DNA from 2 places in the Pseudoduganella sp. RAF19 genome. Region 1 is predicted to be linked to the other one. Evidence: predicted binding sites of a transcription regulator. Region 1 holds the regulator's gene; the other holds the start of a gene.
The links. The regulator FliA, encoded in region 1, starts transcription of late flagellar genes. The targets are predictions, from matches to a motif close to CTAAAGTTTNNNNNNNNNNNGCCGNTA.
Positions count from the first base shown of each region.

Region 2: the regulator FliA is predicted to act here: its motif matches at 840-866, upstream of AB4Z19_RS16760 (flagellar protein FliT).

Region 1 covers NZ_JBFREF010000003.1:308,710-313,442, reverse strand. The annotation lists gene AB4Z19_RS09305 (hypothetical protein) at 1-1,174, shown strand, start outside; gene motD (flagellar motor protein MotD) at 1,143-1,925, opposite strand; gene AB4Z19_RS09295 (flagellar motor protein) at 1,927-2,673, opposite strand; gene AB4Z19_RS09290 (RNA polymerase sigma factor FliA) at 2,655-3,386, opposite strand; gene AB4Z19_RS09285 (MinD/ParA family ATP-binding protein) at 3,409-4,227, opposite strand; gene flhF (flagellar biosynthesis protein FlhF) at 4,220-4,733, opposite strand, start outside.
Region 2 covers NZ_JBFREF010000005.1:753,295-758,027, forward strand. The annotation lists gene AB4Z19_RS16755 (Spy/CpxP family protein refolding chaperone) at 1-325, opposite strand, end outside; gene AB4Z19_RS16760 (flagellar protein FliT) at 533-796, opposite strand; gene AB4Z19_RS16765 (HDOD domain-containing protein) at 904-1,719, opposite strand; gene AB4Z19_RS16770 (M13 family metallopeptidase) at 1,917-3,965, shown strand; gene AB4Z19_RS16775 (class I SAM-dependent methyltransferase) at 3,975-4,589, shown strand; gene AB4Z19_RS16780 (CsbD family protein) at 4,658-4,733, shown strand, end outside.

The sequences.
Region 1 (4,733 bases):
CGAAGTGAGCGCACGCGGCACGATGAACAGCGGCGTCTTCACCGCGCGCAGCTTGTGGCCGCGCGATTTCGTGCTGGCGCCATCCCTCGCCGCGCCGTTGAAGTCGCAGGACGAACTCGCAGGCTGGGTGCAGGCCGAGCATGGCGGCGCGCGCAGCGCTTACGCCACGCGCACGGTCTGGCAGCGTCCCGGCAGCAAGGTTGCGTGGGCCGGCAAGCCGGCCTTGGCCGTGATGCTGAACGGCGCACAAGGCGATGACGACGAAGCCTACGGCGGCCACTTCGCCATCGCCACCGGCCGCATCGGCCCGCAAGGCGAATGGTCCGACTGGCTGGTCAACAACTTCTACAACCTGGACAGCGTCAGCGAAAAAGGCATCGTCGCATCGATGGTGCCAATGGACAGCTACCTGATGGACCTGAACAGCGGCCAGCAATACTACCGCCCGTCCTACATGCTGGTGGCCGTGCTGCGCGATGCCCGCACAGCGGCCGCCTACCAGAGCGGCATCCAGGACGTGTTCACGCACTTCTATAAACACGACTTCACCTACAAGCACGCCGCCGCCAACTGCGCCGGCATCAGCATCGATATGCTGCGCAAGTTGGGCTGGCAAGTGCCGCAGCGTGGACCAACGGGACGCGTGACGGCCGTCGCGGCCTACGGTTACATGGCCGCCAGCGACCGCAGTCTGCAAAGCGGCCAGAAGACCTACGACTACTTCACGGAAGAACAGACCCGCCTTTATCCTGCCGTGGCTTTCGACGCCATCGGCCGCGACCTCCTGGCGCTGCTGGATGGCCAAGCCGGCCGCACGCTCAGCGCCTACGAACAGCAGCTGCGCGACGATGTGGAAGCGGTGGTGCTGGTGCGCATTCCGCAAATTCCATCCAGCCGTGCCTTCGGTTCGGCGCCGGTATATTCGATTGCGGAATATCGCGAACGCGTGCCGGCCGATCGCAGCAAATGGCAGATCGTTCCAACGCCGGCACGGCCCTTCCCCGCCGCGTTGCGCGACGGACCGGCGCCTGCCGAAGACGCACCGATGCAGCCGCTGCCCGTGCTCGGCACGCTGGCAGGACTCGGCGCTGCCGGCGCGAGCGCTCTGTGGCGGCTGCGTCTCTGGCTGCGCCGCCGCAAACTCAGCGCGGCGCCTGCGGCGCGATCGTCGTAGGAATTTCGGTTGAGGGGTCGGGGATGCCCGACAGGATGGTGACGGCCACGCGGCGATTGCGCGCGCGGCCTTCCGGATCATCGTTCGATGCGACCGGATGATTGTCGGCGTGGCCGACCGCCGTCATGCGCGAGGCGGCAACGCCCGACTCGATGAACAGCCGCACCACCGTCCCCGCGCGCGTGGCCGACAATTCCCAGTTGGAGGGGAAAGCCGTATTGCGGATCGGCTGATTGTCCGTATGCCCTTCCACCTGCACCGCGTGCGGATCATCCTTCAGCAGCGAAGCCACGGCGGTCAGCGCTTCACGCGATTCAGGCGTCAGGCGCGCATCGCCGGGATTGAACAGCACACTGGCGTTGATTTCCACGCTCACGCCGCGGCTGTTCTGCGTGACCTTCACCTTGCCCTCCTTGACCAGCGGCGCCAGCGTGGCGGCGAGATCGTTGGCCAGGTGCGTCATCTGCTCCTTCTCCTTGCGGATCTGCTCCGCGCGGCGGCGCTGGGCCGGATTCGGGATCGGCACATTCTGCACTTCGGTGTTCTGCAAGGGTGCTGCGCCCTGGCCGCCGAAAGCATCGCCCAGCGCATCGGAGAAGACTTTGTATTTGCCGATATTGACGGAGGAAATCGCGTACATCACCACGAAGAACGCGAACAGCAGCGTGATGAAATCCGCGTAGGAAATCAGCCAGCGCTCATGGTTCTCCGGTTCATCGTCGAACTTCCTGCGTGCGCGGCGGTACTGCATCTCAGTGCTCCCGCATCAGCGTGGCGATGCGCTCGTCGATCACACGCGTGAAGTCACCGGTGGCGATATCGTAGAACACCGCGGCGGCAAGCTCCTGCTGGTAGACCTGGCGCGTGACGATGTTTTTCAGCTTGTTCGCGATCGGATAGAAGAACAGATTGGCCAGGCCCACGCCATAAATGGTGGACACGAAAGCCACCGCGATGCCGGAACCGAGCTTGCTCGGATCGGTGAGGTTTTCCATCACGTGAATCAGACCCAGCACCGCGCCCAGGATGCCGATGGTCGGCGAATACCCAGCCGCCGATTCCCAGATGCGCACAGCCTGGCGTTCGGCCGTTTCGAAGGCGGTGATTTCCATGTCCAGCATTTGCCGCATTTTGTCCGGCTGGATGCCGTCCACGATCATACGCAGACCCTTGGCGATGAATTTGTCTTTGGAGGCGAGCATGTAGCGCTCCAGCGCCAGCAAGCCGTCGCGGCGTGCGGCCAGGCTCCAGGAATTGATGTCGCGCGCCAGCGCGGCGCGGTTATCGGCGGGCGGCTGAAAAATCCAGCGCAGCATCGATAGGCCGCGGCGCAAAGTGGGCAGGCGCGTTTGCAGCATCACCGCGCCAAACGTACCGATAACGACAATGGCAAACGCCGCCGGCTGAAGCAGGGAAGTGAGTTTGCCGCCTTCCAGCCCCTGGCCAACGAGAATGCCGGCAAGCGCCAGCAGTACGCCGGCTATGCTGGACCAGTCCATGCCTGCTCCCGGAGTGATGCACGCAGGCGGGCCACGGCCTGGGTGTGCAATTGCGAGACCCGCGATTCGGATACACCCATCACGGCCCCGATTTCCTTCAGGTTCAGCTCTTCTTCGTAATACAGGCCCATTAACATTTTCTCGCGCGGCGGCAAGGCATCGATGGCATCGATCACCGCTTGGCGGAAATCGGTATCGAGCAGCGCGCGCAGAGGATCGGCTTCCTCGTCATGTGCGTATCGGTCGAGGAAGGAATCATTGCCATCCTCGTCGTGGAAATCTTCGTAATACACCAGCTGGTGGCCGCCGCCTTCGGACAGCATTTCCTGGTAATCGGACAGCGACAGCTTGAGCGACTTCGCCACTTCCGATTCGCTGGGCGGACGGCCCAGGCGCTGCTGCAGCACGGCCATCGCATTTTCAATCTTGCGCATATCCTGGCGCAGCGAGCGCGGCATCCAGTCAGAGGAGCGCAGCTCGTCCAGCATGGCTCCGCGGATGCGCATCACCGCATAGGTTTCAAACTGGGCGCCGTGGGTTTCTTCGTAGCGGTTGATAGCATCGAGCAAGCCGATCATCCCGGCCTGTACCAGGTCATCCACTTCCACACTCGGGGGCAACTTGGCCTTCATGTGGTGGGCAAGCCGCTTAACCAACGGCATGTGCTCCGTCAGCAAAGAGTCTTTGTCTACTTTCCCTTTGACCGTGTACATAAAATTCTAGTTGTTGTAATGCTCAAAAATGGTTGCTGCTCCCCGCAAAGTGTGATGCCGAGCCAGCCAGCGCAAAGCGTCCGGCCAGTTGACGGAACGCGACCGAAGCACCGGCCAGCGGAAACGCATCGACCACCGCGCGCCCTAAGCGTGCTGCACGATGCAGGTACTCGTCGGCTGGAACGGAACCCATGGAAACCAGGTTCACTGCCAGGTAACGGCTTGCCGCCTGCGCCATATTATCGTAAACCACCCTCGCCTCGGCTTCCGAAGCCCCGGTAACGAGAATTCCGAACGGGCGGCGGCCCAGTTCGTGGTTCAGGCGCTTGATCATCAGATAAGCATTCTTGATGGAAGCCGCGCTGTTGGAAACTTGCACGACAATTTCCGAGCTGGCCATGACTGGCACGGGGAAAGCTTCGCCATCGAACTCGCCATCGACCAGGGTGATGCCGGTCTGCTTGACGAGCACGTCGAAAGCCTTGGCCAGGCGGCGGCCTTCGTCGGGACCGCGGCGCTGTTCGCCGCGCGTCATTTGCACCACATTAAATCCTTGCGGCGCAGCGTGAATCACCTGGTTCAGGCCGCACTGCTGGCGCGCCACATTGATCAGACTGGCGCCGCCATCGACACCCAGGCGCGACGCCACACCGTGCGCGCTGGCACAGGCATCGACCAGCAGCACATCATTGCCGGCCTGGGCCAGCGAGGCGCCCAGGTTAACCATCATCATGCCCTTGTCGTCCTGCGGCGTGGCGGACAGGAAGGTCACGATACGGGGCCGCGGCCCCGCCAGCATGCGGCGCAGGCCTTCTGCCTGGTCGAAATCGAAATTAGCCAAGGTGCACCTCGCGCAGGGAAGCATCATGGCCGGCATTGGCCATTACCAGAGGCAGATCGGCGTCAACGAACTGCGGCTTGGCGCCGCTGAAGGCACGCTCGATCAGGGCAGCCGGGTCGGCCAGGTGCAGGTCTTCCGGCACGCGCTGGCCGTTGGACACGTAGAACAGATTCAGCTTGTGGCGGATCACCACATCCAGCGCGGAGCCGATGGACGCGGCTTCATCGAGCTTGGTGATGATGGAACCAGCCAGGCCGCTGCCCTGGTAAGCGCGTACGACCTCGGACAAAGTCTCTTGCGTGGACGTGGCGTTCAGGCACAGCAGGCGCTTCACATTCGCTTCCGCGCCTTGCAGCATGGCGACCTGCTCTTCCACCATATGATCGCGCTGGCTGACGCCGACGGTGTCGATCAGTACGGTGTGCTTCTTGGTCAGTTCCTTCAGAGCGATGCGCAGGTCGGCTTCGTCCTTCACCGAATGCACCATCACGCCGAGGATCTTGCCG
Region 2 (4,733 bases), on a different contig from region 1:
GCTGCGCGCGCGATGCTTCCAGTGCCGCGCGGTCGATGGTGGGCTGGCTGAGCATCGTCAGCATCTGGGTGTGGGCCGTGCGCAACTGGCTGTGCAGGGGCATCAGATCCTGCATGGCGGCTTTGACCAGCGGCTCGATCTGGGCTTTCTGCGCGTCGGTGGCGTCGACTTCCACATACAGGTGGTTCAGCATGGTGTCGACGTGCGCAGTGGCGTCGATGGCGCGGTGCTGGCTGCTGTGCTGATCGAGGGCATAGGCGCCGACGCCGCCCAGCAGGGAGGTGCCAAGCAGAAGTGCTGCGATGGTTTTACGGGTGAGACTCATGGCTGTTCCTTGTTCAGGTTGAGGAAGACTGCACCATCAGTCTGGCCGGGCACCGTAAAGCTGCGATGCCGGCTGTGTAAAGTTTTGTGAAGCAAAAACCCGAGGCGTAACCCTGGTGCCTGCCACGCCGTGGCAGGCACCTGCTTTTTGCTGTAGGGGTAAAAAAAAAGCGCCCCGAGGCGCTTTTTTTTGCAGGAGGAGGGGCAATCAGCCGTTCAGGCGGCCCATCCATGGTTCGGTCACATCGCGGATGGCGCGATCATTGGCCATGATCTGTTTCAGCAGCGCGATCTTGCGGGCGCGGGCGTCGCCTTCCAGCGGAGCGGCGCCGCCGATCACGGCAACCGACTCGGCTGCGCACTGATTTTCCAGGCTGTTCAGGCTGGTCCAGTCACTCGCGCGCGCAGCCACGACCATTTGATTGGTCAAACCGGCAATATTTTCGTACATCGAGAGAACCTGGTTGCTCATTTTTCATCCTGAAAAGTGGAAACGGAGTACCGCTTGTCAGGATTTACGTCAGGGCGACGAAGAACTTTAGGGTTTTCTCAAAATATTTTCAAAATATTTTCAAGTTGTCAGCCGATCAACTCTTCCAGGCCTGCGCTCAGCTCGTCCAGCGGCGGCATTTCGTCGATCAGGGCGTTATCTTCCAGACCCAGGCTCTCCGCCACGTCGGTCGGGTAGCAGGCGGCAATTTCCTCGGCGCCCAGCTGGTTCTGGTCGACACGGGCGCGCCAGGCGGCCAGGTGGACCACGGCGGCCAGGGCGTTGTCTTCCGGGGCCGGGAAGGCGGCGATCGTCTCGGAGAACACTTCCGGGAACTTCCAGCGACGGGCCAGTTCGGCGCCCACGTCGGCGAAGCTGTAGCCGAAGGAAGCCATTTCGGCATCCAGGCGGCGCGAATCCATCGGACCGGCGATCTTATCCAGCTGCATGGCCTGCTCCGGCATGGCGGCGTGGATCACCAGCTGGCCAATGGCGTGCATCATGCCGATGGTGAAGGCGAGGTCGGTGTTCTGTTTGGTCTGGCGGGCAATCCATTTGGCGCCAACGGCGGTGCGCAGGCTGTAGCGCCAGAACTGGCGCAAGTCGAGGCCCGGCACCGTCTTGAAGCCGGATACCAGACCGGAGCTGATGACCAGGGTACGCACGGTCACGAAGCCCAGCATCAGGACCGCGTCTTCCACCGTGCCGATGCTGCGCGAAACGTGGTAGTAGGCGGAGTTGGCCAGACGCAGCAGCTTGGCGCTCAGGACCGGGTCGGTGGAGATTTTCTTGGCAATGTCTTCGGTCGAGACACTGGCCTTGTCGAAGCTGCTGATCAGTTCATCGACGACTTTGGGCGCTGTTGGCAGGGCGGTCGGGTGCTGGAACAGGGCTTCGAGTTTCATGGATATCTCCCAGAGTGATTTTGGATGTTGCCTCAGGTGAACTATATAGCGATTCCATCCGGGTTGGGACACAATTTGCGCGGCCAGTCCCCGGATTCTGCATTCTGTCGCATCGCTGTCGCGTTTTCCCGGCTGAGCCGTTACAGTCCACCCTGGCTCACCACGCCATCAATTTTTAAAACTACAAGGGACCAAACATGCAAGTTTCCTTCCGTTGGACGCCGATCACGAGCGCCATTACCCTGGTGCTGTGCGGCGCCACCCTGGCTCTGACCCCGGCGATTGCGCGGCAAACCGCTGCGCCGCAAGCCGCGCCGGCCGCAGCCGTCCTGCCGGGCGACGACTTCTTCGCCTACGCCAATGCCGACTGGCTTTCCAAGAATGAAATCCCGGCCGACAAAGGCACCTGGAGCTCCTTCGGTGCACTGGCCGATGCCACCAACCAGCGCATTGCGCAGCTGATCGACGAACTGGGCGCCAAGTCGCCGTCCGGTGACGCGCTGCGCGTGTCCAGCTATTACAAGAGCTTCATGGACGAAGCGGGCATCGAAGCCAGGGGCGCCGCCGTGCTGAAGCCATCGCTGGACAAGATCGCCGCCATCAAGGACAAGGCCGGCCTGACCCGCGCCCTGGCATCCACCGTGCGCGCCGACGTCGATCCGCTGAATTCCACCAATTTCCAGACCGAAAACATCTTCGGCGTGTGGATCGCGCAAGGCCTGAACGACTCCGACCACTACATGCCGTACATCCTGCAGGGTGGTCTGGGCATGCCGGACCGCGCCTACTACCTGGAAGAGAACGAACACATGGGCCGCCTGCGCACGGCCTATCAGGCGCACATCGCCGCCATGCTGAAGCTGGCCGGTTTCTCCGAGCCGGAAGAGCGCGCCGCCCGCATCTTCGCGCTGGAAAAGCGCATCGCCCAGTCGCACGCAACCCGCGAAGATTCGGCGGATATCCAGAAGGCTAACAACGTCTGGTCCGATAAAGACTTCGCCGCCAAGGCGCCGGGCATGGACTGGAAGGCCTTCTTCCACGCCGCCGGCCTGGACAAGCAGAAGAAGTTCACCGTCTACCATCCGACCGCCGTTGTTGGTGCGGCTGCCCTGGTGCAGGACGTGCCGCTGCAGGACTGGAAAGACTACCTGGCCTTCCATACCGTGAACCACGCCGCGCCGGTGCTGCCGAAAGCCTTCGTCGACCAGCGCTTCGAGTTCTACGACAAGTCCCTGTCCGGCGTGCAGCAGCTGTCGCCGCGCTGGAAGCGTGGCCTGGCTTCGCTGAACAACACCCTGCCTGACGCTACCGGCAAGATCTATGTCGAGAAGTATTTCCCGCCTGAGGCGAAGAAGCGCGTGCAACAGATGGTGGCCAATATCGTGCAAGCCTTCCATCAGCGCATCGACAAACTGGACTGGATGGCGCCAGCCACCAGGAAGGAAGCGCAGGAGAAGCTGCGCACCCTGTACGTGGGCGTGGGCTATCCGGACAAGTGGACTTCCTACAATGGCCTGAACATCAAGCTGGGCGACGCTTTCGGCAACCTGGATCGTTCGGAAGAATTCCACTACAAGCAGGAACTGGCCAAGCTGCACCAGAAAGTCGATCCGACCGAATGGTGCATGCCGCCGCACCTGGTGAATGCGGTGAACATGCCGCTGCAGAACGCGCTGAACTTCCCGGCCGCGATCCTGCAGGCGCCGTTCTTCGATATGTCCGCCTCCGACGCGCATAACTACGGCGCAATTGGCGCGGTGATCGGCCACGAAATCAGCCACAGCTTCGATGACCAGGGCGCGCAGTTCGACTCCAAGGGCCATCTGCGTGACTGGTGGACCAAGGCTGACGGCGAGCACTTCCAGAAAGCTGCCGGCGCATTGGTGGCGCAGTACAACGCGTACGAGGCATTCCCTGACCTGCACCTGAACGGCCAGCTGACCCTGAGCGAAAACCTGGCTGACCTGGCCGGCCTGTCCGCTTCGCTGGACGCTTACCACGCATCGCTGGGCGGCAAGCCTGCGACCATGGAAGGCGACCGCGAATTCTTCCAGGGCTTCGCAGCCAGCGAGCGCAGCAAGCAGCGTGAAGCATCGCTGCGCCGCCAGGTCGCCACCGACGGCCACTCGCCAGGCAAATGGCGCACCTACACCGTGCGTAATATCGACGCATGGTATCCGGCCTTCGACGTGAAGCCAGGCCAGAAGCTGTACCTGACGCCTGAACAGCGCGTGCGCGTCTGGTAAGCTGAGGGGATGGACGATATCGAGCAGATTACCCGGCGCACGCTGGAGCACTACGAACGCAATGCCCAGGCCTTTTTGGAGGGCACGCGCGATCATGATGTCAGCCAGAATGTGTCGGCCCTGCTCGGTGCGATTGAGGGAGCGGCGCCGTTCCGCATCCTCGACCTTGGTTGCGGCCCCGGCCGCGATCTTCGGACGTTCAAGGCCATGGGCCACGAGCCCATCGGCATCGATGGCGCCGCCCATTTCGTCGAGATGGCGCGGCGCTGGAGTGGCTGCGAGGTCTGGCATCAGGATTTCGTCAACCTGCAGCTGCCGCCCGAACACTTCGACGGCATTTTCGCCAACGCTTCACTTTTCCACGTGCCCAGCGCAGCTTTGCCGGAAGTGCTGAAGCGCCTGCAGGCCGCGCTGAAACCGCGCGGCGTGCTGTTCAGTTCCAATCCCCGCGGGCACAACGAAGAAGGCTGGAACGGTCCCCGTTACGGCAGCTATTACGACTACGCGAGCTGGGAAGCCTATTGCATCGCGGCAGGCTTTGAACCCGTCCATCACTATTACCGTCCGGCAGGGCTACCGCGCGAACAACAGCCATGGTTGGCCAGCGTTTGGCGCAAGTGTTAGATCCCGAACGGATGGAAACAATTCCGGTTCGTATGATTTCCTCTCAGCTTAACTAAAGGAGAGCAATCATGAACAAGGACCAAATCAAGGGTAAGGCCAAGGAAGTGGGCGGCAAGATCCAGGAAGAGGCAGGCGAACTGGTCG